3 regions of the Acidovorax sp. JHL-9 genome follow, and region 2 is predicted to be linked to each of the others. Evidence: predicted binding sites of a transcription regulator. Region 2 holds the regulator's gene; each other region holds the start of a gene.
The links. The regulator sigma-54, encoded in region 2, starts transcription at its own class of promoters, with help from an activator protein. The targets are predictions, from matches to a motif close to TGGCANGNAANCTGCTTT.
Positions count from the first base shown of each region.

Region 1: the regulator sigma-54 is predicted to act here: its motif matches at 1,201-1,218, upstream of nirB (nitrite reductase large subunit NirB).
Region 3: the regulator sigma-54 is predicted to act here: its motif matches at 1,271-1,288, upstream of K225_RS21575 (pilin).

Region 1 is NZ_AUEX01000027.1:34,703-37,979, reverse strand. It holds gene K225_RS0115545 (efflux transporter outer membrane subunit) at 1-1,004, shown strand, start outside; gene nirB (nitrite reductase large subunit NirB) at 1,375-3,277, shown strand, end outside.
Region 2 is NZ_AUEX01000004.1:209,883-213,159, forward strand. It holds gene K225_RS0105115 (class I SAM-dependent RNA methyltransferase) at 1-582, opposite strand, end outside; gene K225_RS0105120 (thioesterase family protein) at 579-1,061, opposite strand; gene K225_RS0105125 (RNA polymerase factor sigma-54) at 1,138-2,727, opposite strand; gene lptB (LPS export ABC transporter ATP-binding protein) at 2,840-3,277, opposite strand, start outside.
Region 3 is NZ_AUEX01000005.1:83,262-86,538, forward strand. It holds gene K225_RS0105690 (Stp1/IreP family PP2C-type Ser/Thr phosphatase) at 1-52, shown strand, start outside; gene K225_RS0105695 (FHA domain-containing protein) at 96-752, shown strand; gene K225_RS21575 (pilin) at 1,355-1,846, shown strand; gene K225_RS0105710 (PglL family O-oligosaccharyltransferase) at 2,284-3,277, shown strand, end outside.

The DNA of each region.
Region 1 (3,277 bases), on a different contig from region 2:
GCACCACCGAAAGCCGCCGCAGCGTGCAGCTGAGCCTGGTGGCCGAGGTGGCCAATGCCTGGCTCACGCTGGATGCCGATGGCCGGCGCCTGCGACTGGCGCAAGACACGCTGCGCAGCCGCCAGAAGTCGTTTGAGCTGACCGAGCGCAGCCACGCGCTGGGCGCAGCCTCGGGCCTCACGCTGGCGCAAGCCCAGACCACCGTGGACGCGGCCCGCACCGACGTGGCCGCCTTCACCAGCCAGGTGGCGCGCGACCGCAATGCGCTGGCCCTGCTGGTGGGCGCGCCCGTGCCCGCCGCACTGCTGCCCGAGGGGGTGGACACGGCCGCATCGGCATCCACAGAGCCCGCAGCCACCCGCGCCGCACCCGCCGCCGCCCTGCTGGCCGTGCCGGCCGGCCTGCCCTCATCGGTGCTGCTGAACCGCCCCGACGTGCGCGCGGCCGAATACACGCTGCGCGGCGCCTACGCCAGCATTGGCGCGGCGCGGGCCGCGTTCTTCCCCAGCATCACGCTCACGGCGTCGGCGGGCACCGCCAGCAATGCGCTCTCGGGCCTGTTCGACGGCGGCAACGGCACCTGGAGCTTTGCGCCGCAGATCCGCCTGCCCCTCTTTGATGCGGGCCGCAACCGCGCCAACCTGCAGATCGCAGAAACCGCGCGCGAGACCGCCGTTGCCCAGTACGAAAAGGCCGTGCAGACCGCGTTCCGCGAAGTGGCCGATGCCCTGGCCGACCGCGCCACGCTGGCCGAGCGCCTGCAGGCCCAGCAATCGCTGCAGGCCGCCACGCTGAAGGCACTGCAGCTGTCCGAAGCCCGCTACCGCCTGGGCGCAGACAGCTACCTGCCTGTACTGGACGCCCAGCGCTCGCTCTACAGCGCGCAGCAGACGCTGATCGCGCTGGCACTGGCGGAGCAGGCCAACCGGATCACGCTGTACAAGGTGCTGGGGGGTGGCTGGAGCGACGACACCGCGGGCGGCACGGCAACGCCCGGCTCCTGAAGGGGGGCGCTTTCGCGTCCACCCGACGGGGAATCCCCCGTGGAGTGCCCATGCACCAAGCTGGCACGGCCGCCACGCAGGCCTTGCACCGATATCGACCCCGGCTCTGACCTTGCTTTTAACTTGATAGCTGCAAACGCTTTCCAAACAAGCGCTGCAGCACGGTTTCACTTAAACCACCCCTTTTCATCATCGCTGGCACAGGCCTTGCATAACCCTGGGCGTGGCCGAGGTAGGCCACCTGTTGAGCCCGGTGCAATGGCGGATCGGGCTGACGAAGACGATGGCGTCCCTGCGGGAGCGCTGGCTGCAAAGCCGGTGCACCGCGCGGACGCCTTTTTGTTTTTCCGAAACGCCTACGGGGGTCACGATGAAAAAATCCAGGCTGGTGATGGTGGGAAATGGCATGGCCGGCGTCCGCTCGCTCGAAGAGCTGCTGAAGATTGCGCCCGACCTCTACGACATCACGGTGTTCGGTGCCGAACCGCACCCCAACTACAACCGCATCCTGCTGTCTCCCGTGCTCGCGGGCGAACAGACCATCGACGAGATCATCCTCAACGACTGGGCTTGGTACCAGGACAACCACATCACGCTGCACACCGGCTTTACCGTGACCGACGTGGACCGCGTGCACCGCACCGTGCGCGCCACCAACGCCGCGGGCGAAACCATCACCGCCGAATACGACCGCCTGATCATGGCCACGGGCTCCAACCCGTTCATCCTGCCCATCCCCGGCAAGGACCTCAAGGGTGTGCTGGCCTACCGCGACATTGCCGACACGCAGGCCATGATCGATGCCGCAGCCACCTACCAGCACGCCGTCGTCATCGGCGGCGGCCTGCTGGGGCTGGAGGCCGCCAACGGCCTCATGAAGCGCGGCATGCAGGTGACGGTGGTGCATGTGGGCGACTGGCTGATGGAGCGCCAGCTCGACGACGTGGCCGGCAAGATGCTGCAGAAGTCGCTGGCCGAGCGCGGCATGCAGTTTCTGATGAAGGCGCAGACGCAGGAGCTGGTGGGCAACGCCGAAGGCCGCGTGGCCAGCGTCAGGTTCAAGGACGGCACCGAGGTGCCCGCCGACCTGGTGGTGATGGCCGTGGGCATCCGCCCCAACACGCAGCTCGCCGAAAAGATGCGCCTGCATGTGAACCGGGGCATCGTGGTGAGCGACACGCTGCAGACCACCACCGACGCGCGCATCTACGCCGTGGGCGAATGCGCAGCGCACCGGGGCATTGCCTATGGCCTGGTGGCCCCGCTGTTCGAGCAGGGCAAGGTGCTGGCCAACCACCTGGCCGAGTTCGGCATTGGCCGCTACCAGGGCTCGCTCACCTCCACCAAGCTCAAGGTCACGGGCATCGACCTGTTTTCAGCGGGCGACTTCCAGGGCGGCGAGAACACCGAAGAGATCGTGATGAGCGACCCCTTTGGCGGCGTGTACAAGAAGCTGGTGCTCAAGGACGACAAGCTCGTGGGCGCCTGCCTGTACGGCGACACGGTGGACGGCAGCTGGTACTTCAAGCTGCTGCGCGACGGCCGCACGGTGAACGACATCCGCGACAAGCTGATGTTTGGCGAAAGCAACATCGGCGACGCAGGCCACCAGGGCCAGAACAAGGCCGCCGCCATGGCCGACAGCGACGAGGTCTGCGGCTGCAACGGCGTGACCAAGGGCGCCATCTGCAAGGCCATCAAGGACAAGGGCCTGTTCACGCTCGATGAAGTGCGCAAGCACACCAAGGCCAGCGCATCGTGCGGCTCGTGCACCGGCCTGGTCGAGCAGATCATCATGTTCACCGCGGGCGGCGACTACAGCGCCACGCCCAGGACCAAGGCGATCTGCGGCTGCACCGACCACGGCCACCAGGCGGTGCGCGAGGCGATCCGCGCCAACAAGCTGCTCTCGATTGCCGACGTTTTTCACTTCATGGAGTGGAAGACACCCAACGGCTGCGCCACCTGCCGCCCGGCCGTCAACTACTACCTCATCAGCACCTGGCCCAAGGACGCCCGGGACGACCCACAAAGCCGCGCCATCAACGAGCGCAGCCACGCCAACATCCAGAAGGATGGCACCTACAGCGTGATCCCGCGCATGTGGGGCGGCGAAACCACGGCCGACGAGCTGCGCCGCATTGCCGATGCGGTGGACAAGTACAACATCCCCACCGTCAAGGTGACGGGCGGCCAGCGCATCGACCTCTTGGGCGTGAAGAAGGAAGACCTGCAGGCCGTGTGGAAGGACATCGGCATGCCCAGCGGCCACG
Region 2 (3,277 bases):
CGGGTCCCAGCCGCTGGCGGCGATCATGGCGGCGGCCAGGGTTTCCTTGAGCGGGGCGTCGCCCTTGTCCTCGCGCCAGCCGCGCTTGAACAGCGGCTCGCCCGAGGTGTCGATGTAGAGCGTGGCCTCGTCGGTGGTCAGGTGCAGGTGAATGCGCACGTCGGGCCACTGGGTGTTCACGTCGGGGCGCACGCCGCTCTTGTGGCGAAAGCGGTCGGCCACGGCATCCTTGACCTTGAGCCCCGCGAAATTGAGGCTTTGCAGCGGGCTGTGCTGGGCCGTCACCTCGACCTTGAAGGTCTGGCGCGTGGTGAACCAGATCTCCCAGGCCACGTCGCTGGCCATGCCATAGAGGTCGTTCTCGGAACGGTAGGGCCGGTGCGCCAGCTGCACCAGCACGCGCTGGGCCAGGCGGCTGTGCAGGTTGAGCAGCAGCGCATCGCGCCACGAAGCGCGCAGCAGCACGCCGCCCCGGCCCACCAGCAGGTCTTGCCCCGTGAGGCCGGTAATGCCATGCACCTCATCGGCCAGGTAGCCCTCGACGCCGGCGGCGCAGGGCAGGAAAAGTTGGAGTTGGTTCATGTCGATGGGGAGGATACGCGCTCGGGCAGTACGGGGGAACCGGGCTCACCCGCGCGGGCCAGCAGCAGCTGGCGGATGGATTCAGGGATAACCGCCACCTTGCGATCGGCCTTGCCGATGAAAACGATGCCGGTCTTGCCGCGCGCCACTTCGCGGCCCTGCGACTTCTCGGTCATGCGAAAGACCAGATCGAAACCATAGCGGTTGAAGTCCACGGGGGTCATCTCGACGCGCATGGTTTCGCCATGGAATCCTTCCGACCGGTACTGCGCCACGATGTCACCCACCACGATCGACAGGCCCCCCACATCGGCCTCGGGGAAACCCAGCGACTGGAAGAAGCGCACACGCGCCTCGGACACCAGGCTCAGCAGCTGCGCGTTGTCGAGGTGCCCGCCCTGGTTGACGTGGCTGATGTAGATCTGCAGCTCGGTGGCAAAGCCGAAATGCGCGGGGAGGTCGAAGACGATGCGGGCCATGGCGTGGTAAGCGGGGTGACGGGAGAAAAAACAGCAAACAGGGCACGCTGCAGCAGGCACGCGCCCCCCCAAAAGGCTACAGCGCCTTGCGCAGATTGGCCGGCGCGATCTTGAGCGCCTCGCGGTACTTGGCCACGGTGCGGCGCGCGCATTCGATGCCCTGCTCCTTGAGCATCTCGGCGATCTGGCTGTCGGACAGCGGCTTGGCCGGGTTCTCCGCCGACACGAACTGCTTGATCAGCGCGCGCACGGCGGTGCTCGATGCATTGCCGCCGGTTTCGGTGCCCAGGCCCGAGCCAAAGAAATACTTGAGCTCGTAGGTGCCGATCGGCGTGGCCATGTACTTGGCCGTGGTCACGCGGCTGATGGTGGACTCGTGCAGTCCCAGCTCGTCGGCGATGTCGCGCAGCACCAGGGGGCGCATGGCCAGCTCGCCGTGGGTGAAGAAGTTCTTCTGCCGCTCGACGATGGCGCGCGAGACGCGCAGGATGGTGTCGAAGCGCTGCTGGATGTTCTTGATGAACCAGCGCGCCTCCTGCAGGCGCTGCTGCATGCCCTGGTGGCCCTCGCCCCCCTTGTGGCCGCGCAGCGCACCGGCATAGATGTCGTGCACGCGCAGGCGCGGCATCACGTCGGGGTTGAGCTGCACGATGAAGTTGTGCTGGCCGTCACGCCCGTTGGCGCGCCCGGCTTTGCGCACGATGACGTCGGGCACGATGATGTTGCGCTCCACATCGGCAAACCGGCGGCCGGGGCGCGGCTCCAGGCGGGCGATCAGCGCCATGGCGGCGCGCGTGCGCTCTTCGCCATCGCCGCACAACTGCGTCAGGCGGCGGATGTCACGGCGGGCCAGCATCTCCAGCGGCTGCTGGCACACGCGCAACGCGGTCTGCACGGTACCAGGATCGATCTCGCTGTCTTCGTCGGCGGCCAGGGCCTTGAGCTGCAAGGTCAGGCACTCGGCCAGGCCACGCGCGCCCACGCCCACGGGATCCAGGCTTTGCAGCAGGCGCTGGGCCACGGTGAAACGGTGCACCAGTTCTTCGATCTGCTCCAGGTCGTCCGGCCCGGCCAGGCCGATGGCCAGCGCTTCGAGCGGTTCTTCGAGATAGCCGTCGTCGTTGAGCGATTCGATGAGAAAGCGCAGCGCGGCGCGGTCCACCTCGGACAGGCGCAGTGCCAGCGCCTGGCGGTGCAAGAAGGCCGTCAGTGATTCGTGCGAGCGGGCCAGCTCGGTGGCGTCGGCCTCGTCGCCTTCGGCATCGTTGCGGTTGCGGGCCGGCGCATCGCCACCCCACTCGGCGTCATTGGGCGCCATGTCCACCGTGCCGTCGCCGCTCCAGTCGGGCTCGTCCGCACCGGCGCTGGCCATTTCAACATCATTTTGGCCTTCAGCGCTTGTGCTGCCTGCGCTGGAAGCTCCTGAAAACAGCGCATCGTCCGCGCTGTAGTCATCGGCCTGCGCGGGCATGTCGGCGGTTTCCAGGCCAAACTCCTCGCGCGGCGCTTCATCGGCCGTGCGCTCCAGAAAAGGGTTCTCGTCGAGCATCTGCTCGACTTCCTGCGACAGCTCCAGCGTCGACAGCTGCAACAGCCGGATCGATTGCTGCAACTGCGGCGTGAGCGACAGGTGCTGCGAAACGCGCAGCGAAAGGCCGGGCTTCATGCAACGGCCAACACAAGGGCAGCCATCCGCCCGTCGCCCGGCCGCCCGAAGGCGGTCTGGGGCCCCCTGGGGGGCAGCGACCACACGAAGTGAGGAAGCGTGGGGGCCATGCTCACATCCGGAAGTGCTCGCCGAGATAGACGCGGCGCACCTCGGCGTTGTCCACGATTTCGGACGGCGTGCCCTGGGCCAGAACGCGGCCATCGCTGATGATGAAGGCGTGGTCGCAGATGCCCAGCGTCTCGCGCACGTTGTGGTCGGTGATCAGCACGCCAATGCCGCGCGCCTTCAGGAAACCGATGATGCGCTGGATCTCGATCACGGCAATCGGGTCGATGCCGGCGAAGGGCTCGTCGAGCAGAATGAAGCGCGGCTGGGTGGCCAGGGCGCGGGCGATCTCGACGCGGCGGCGCTCGCCACCCGACAGGGCCAGGGCCGGCGATTCACGCAGATGGTCCACGCGCAACTCCTGCAGCAAGGCAGTGAGGCGTGCTTCGATCTCCTTCCTGGCGAGCGGCTTGCCGTCGTCGCCCCGCTGCAGCTCCAGCAC
Region 3 (3,277 bases), on a different contig from region 2:
GGCAGGCGGCAAAAAACGAGGTTTCATGTCCCGGTTGATCAGGACCGCATGATGCCGCTCAACCCCCCAATACCCCAACACCGCAGGAGTGGATCATGCCCAGAATGATCGTTTCGATCGACAGCGTCGTCATCAAGGACGTCGAATTGACCAAGGAGCGGACCACGCTGGGTCGGCGCCCCTACAACGATATCGTGATCGACAACCTGGCCGTCAGCGGCGAGCACGCCGTCATCCACATGGCCGATGGCGGCGTGGAAATTGAAGACCTGGGCAGCACCAACGGCACCTATGTCAACGCCAAGTCCGTCAAGCGCCAGGAACTGCGCAACGGTGACGTCATTGAAGTCGGCAAATACAAGATCCGCTTCCTCCAGGAGGCCGAGGGCGAAAATTTCGAAAAAACCATGCTCTTCAAGCCAGGCATGGTGCCACCGCTTGCGGCAGCCTCCCGCGCTGCAACAGCGCCCACTCCGCCTGCAGCCAAGCAGCCTGCGGCGATCATCCGGGTGATGTCGGGCGCGGCGGCCGGGCGCGAGGTGATCCTGCAGAAAGTGGTCACCACCATCGGCAAGCCCGGCGTGGCCGTGGCCTCCATCACCAAGCGCCACCAGGGCCATGTGCTGGCGCATGTCGAAGGCCCCGACATGCCCCTGGTCAACGGTGCCGCCATCGGCGCTACCCCCCTGCCCCTCAAGCACGGCGACCGGATCACACTCGCAGGCACGGAAATGCAGTTCGAGCTGGCGTGATGCTTCGGGCGTGTGGCTGGCTTGCCATCCCTGCGCCCCTATTCGCTTGGAATGCAGACCGGGCGGTTGAGCGCATCACAACCCAGAGTAAGGCGGTGGCCTGAAAGTTCGCGAGTTGGGCTGCTCGGGCGCCATTGCCCAGCGCAGCCTGCACCTGGCACCCCACACCCTGGCGCAACTGCAAACCGGCAAACCGTGCCCCCTCTACATCACGCACACCAAGCCGTCCGAGACGCAACTGATCGTCGAAGAACTCCGCCACTTCGACGCCATTGCGCAGCCCGGCGGCCGTGCCCCGCATGACATTTCGTGGCTACAGACGGGGCAAGAGTTTGAGGTGCGAACGCCAGTTGCCAGCAGGCGCAGCACACGATATGTAAGCCGATCTTGCATTTCGTGACACACATGGCAGACAAAAATGTCTCCCGCCGGGTGCGACATTGCCGGCGCCCCTGCGCATTCATATTTTTATCAGCCCACCGAAAGCACTCAGATACGCCTTGTTGCACTCTCCAGTGTGGCACGGATACTGCTTATATCTGCACGAACCTGAAGAATTCTTCTGCAGGTTTTCATTTGCAATTGACTCCGAGGAGAAATTTATGAAGCGTTCCATGCAAAAGGGTTTTACCCTGATCGAATTGATGATCGTGGTTGCGATCATCGGTATTCTGGCTGCCGTGGCTCTCCCTGCTTATCAGGACTACACCAAGCGCGCCAAAATGTCTGAAGTGATTCTGGCTGCATCCTCTTGCCGCACCGGAGTTACCGAGGCATACCAGGCATTGACTGCTTCCACCGCTCCAGCCGCGGACGCTTGGGGCTGCGAAAGTGCGTCGGCAACGAGCAAATATGTTTCCGCAATCCACACCGACGCAAATGGGTTGATTAAAGTCACCATCGCTGATGGTATTGACCCAAATGCTACGGGTAAAATTGTTCTGCTTCAGCCGCAGAATGCTACAGGAGCCAAATTGACCACTGCAAATATTCCAACGGCAGTCGGCCAGTGGGGTTGCGGTGCCAGCAGCACTGATATTTCTGTAATTACGAAGTTTTTGCCTGCAACTTGCCGCGCCACTATTACTCCCTAACGATTTACCGAACTGCTGCCAAGGAAATAAGTGCCTTGGGTAGCAGTGAAAGTAGAGTTTGAGGCGTACCGAACGAGCTTCGGATGCCATCACAAAAAAGCCCTGACGGGAGACTGTCAGGGCTTTTTAGTTGGGTCTGTCGTCTGAGCGTTTTGATCTCCTCCAACAAAAAGGCGATGGCAGACCCGCCTAAACCCTGTACCACTCAGGGTTTTTAACGGGATTCAATTCTTCGCACCAACAAAAGTAGGTGAAGAACCTTTCAATTTGACATTCAGAGAGAAAATTAATTGAAATCTGATTCTTTCCTCGCACAATCTGATGGATATGAAGTTAACAAACTTGACATGAAGGTTTTTCTACCTTTAATGCTCATGGCGTGCGCTTGGCTGGTGCCTAACCACTATGCGCCCTGGTCTTCCGCCTGGGGCGACGCATTGGCAATCGCCGGTCTGCTGGCGCTCTTGCCCGCTGTGGTGGCCGGTGCCGTCGCTGGCCGCCGCATTTCATGGTTGCTTTCGGGCATTGCCGCCTTGTGCAGCGCCGTGCTGGGGATACAACTTGTCACCGGGAAGCTGCTTTTTTCCGGCGATGCATTGATGGCGGCCTTTTATATAGGGTTGTGGCTGGCGGCAGTGGTGGCGGGTGGTTTGCTGGCCACACCGGCCGGCCGCAGCGACGGTGTAAACGCACTGACCGTGGCCTGGTTCTTCGCCGCGCTGCTGTCGATCGGTATTGGATTGGTGCAGTGGACGGGTGCGCTCAACCTGGGTATCTATGGCGCAGAACTCCCGCCCGGCGGGCGACCCTTCGGCAACGTGGCGCAGCCCAACCACTTGTGCACATTGAGCTTTTTAGGCCTGTGCGGCCTGTTGTGGCTGCACCAGCACCAAAAGGTGAGTGGCGCTGCATTTTGGCTGGGGGCCGGATTTCTGTTGCTAGGCATGGTGATGACGCAGTCGCGCACCGGCTGGCTACAAATCGGACTGCTGCTCGGTTGGGGCTTGGCGATGCGGGCGCGCGCGTGTCTGCGCATCACTCGCGGGCAGCTGCTGCTGCTGGGCGCGGCGTTTGCCGCAGGTGTGCTGCTGTGGCCAGCGGTCGGCGATGCGCTGCTGCTGTCCACCGGGCGTTCGATAGACGACCAGATGCAAGCCGGTGCGCGGCTGCCTTTCTGGCGGTCCATGCTCGATGCCATTGGGCGCGAGCCAATGTGGGGCTACGGCTGGCAGCAGGTGGGTGCCGCGCAGCAGCGTGTGGCGCTGGACCACCCCAGCGTTGGGGCCATGTTCGAGCACAGCCACAACCTGGTGCTGGATCTGTTGCTGTGGAATGGTGTGCCGATCGGTGGCCTGATAGTTGCTGCATTGGCCTGGTGGTTCATTGCCCACATTCGCGCCTGCCGTGATGCACGGGTAGTGTGGCTGCTGG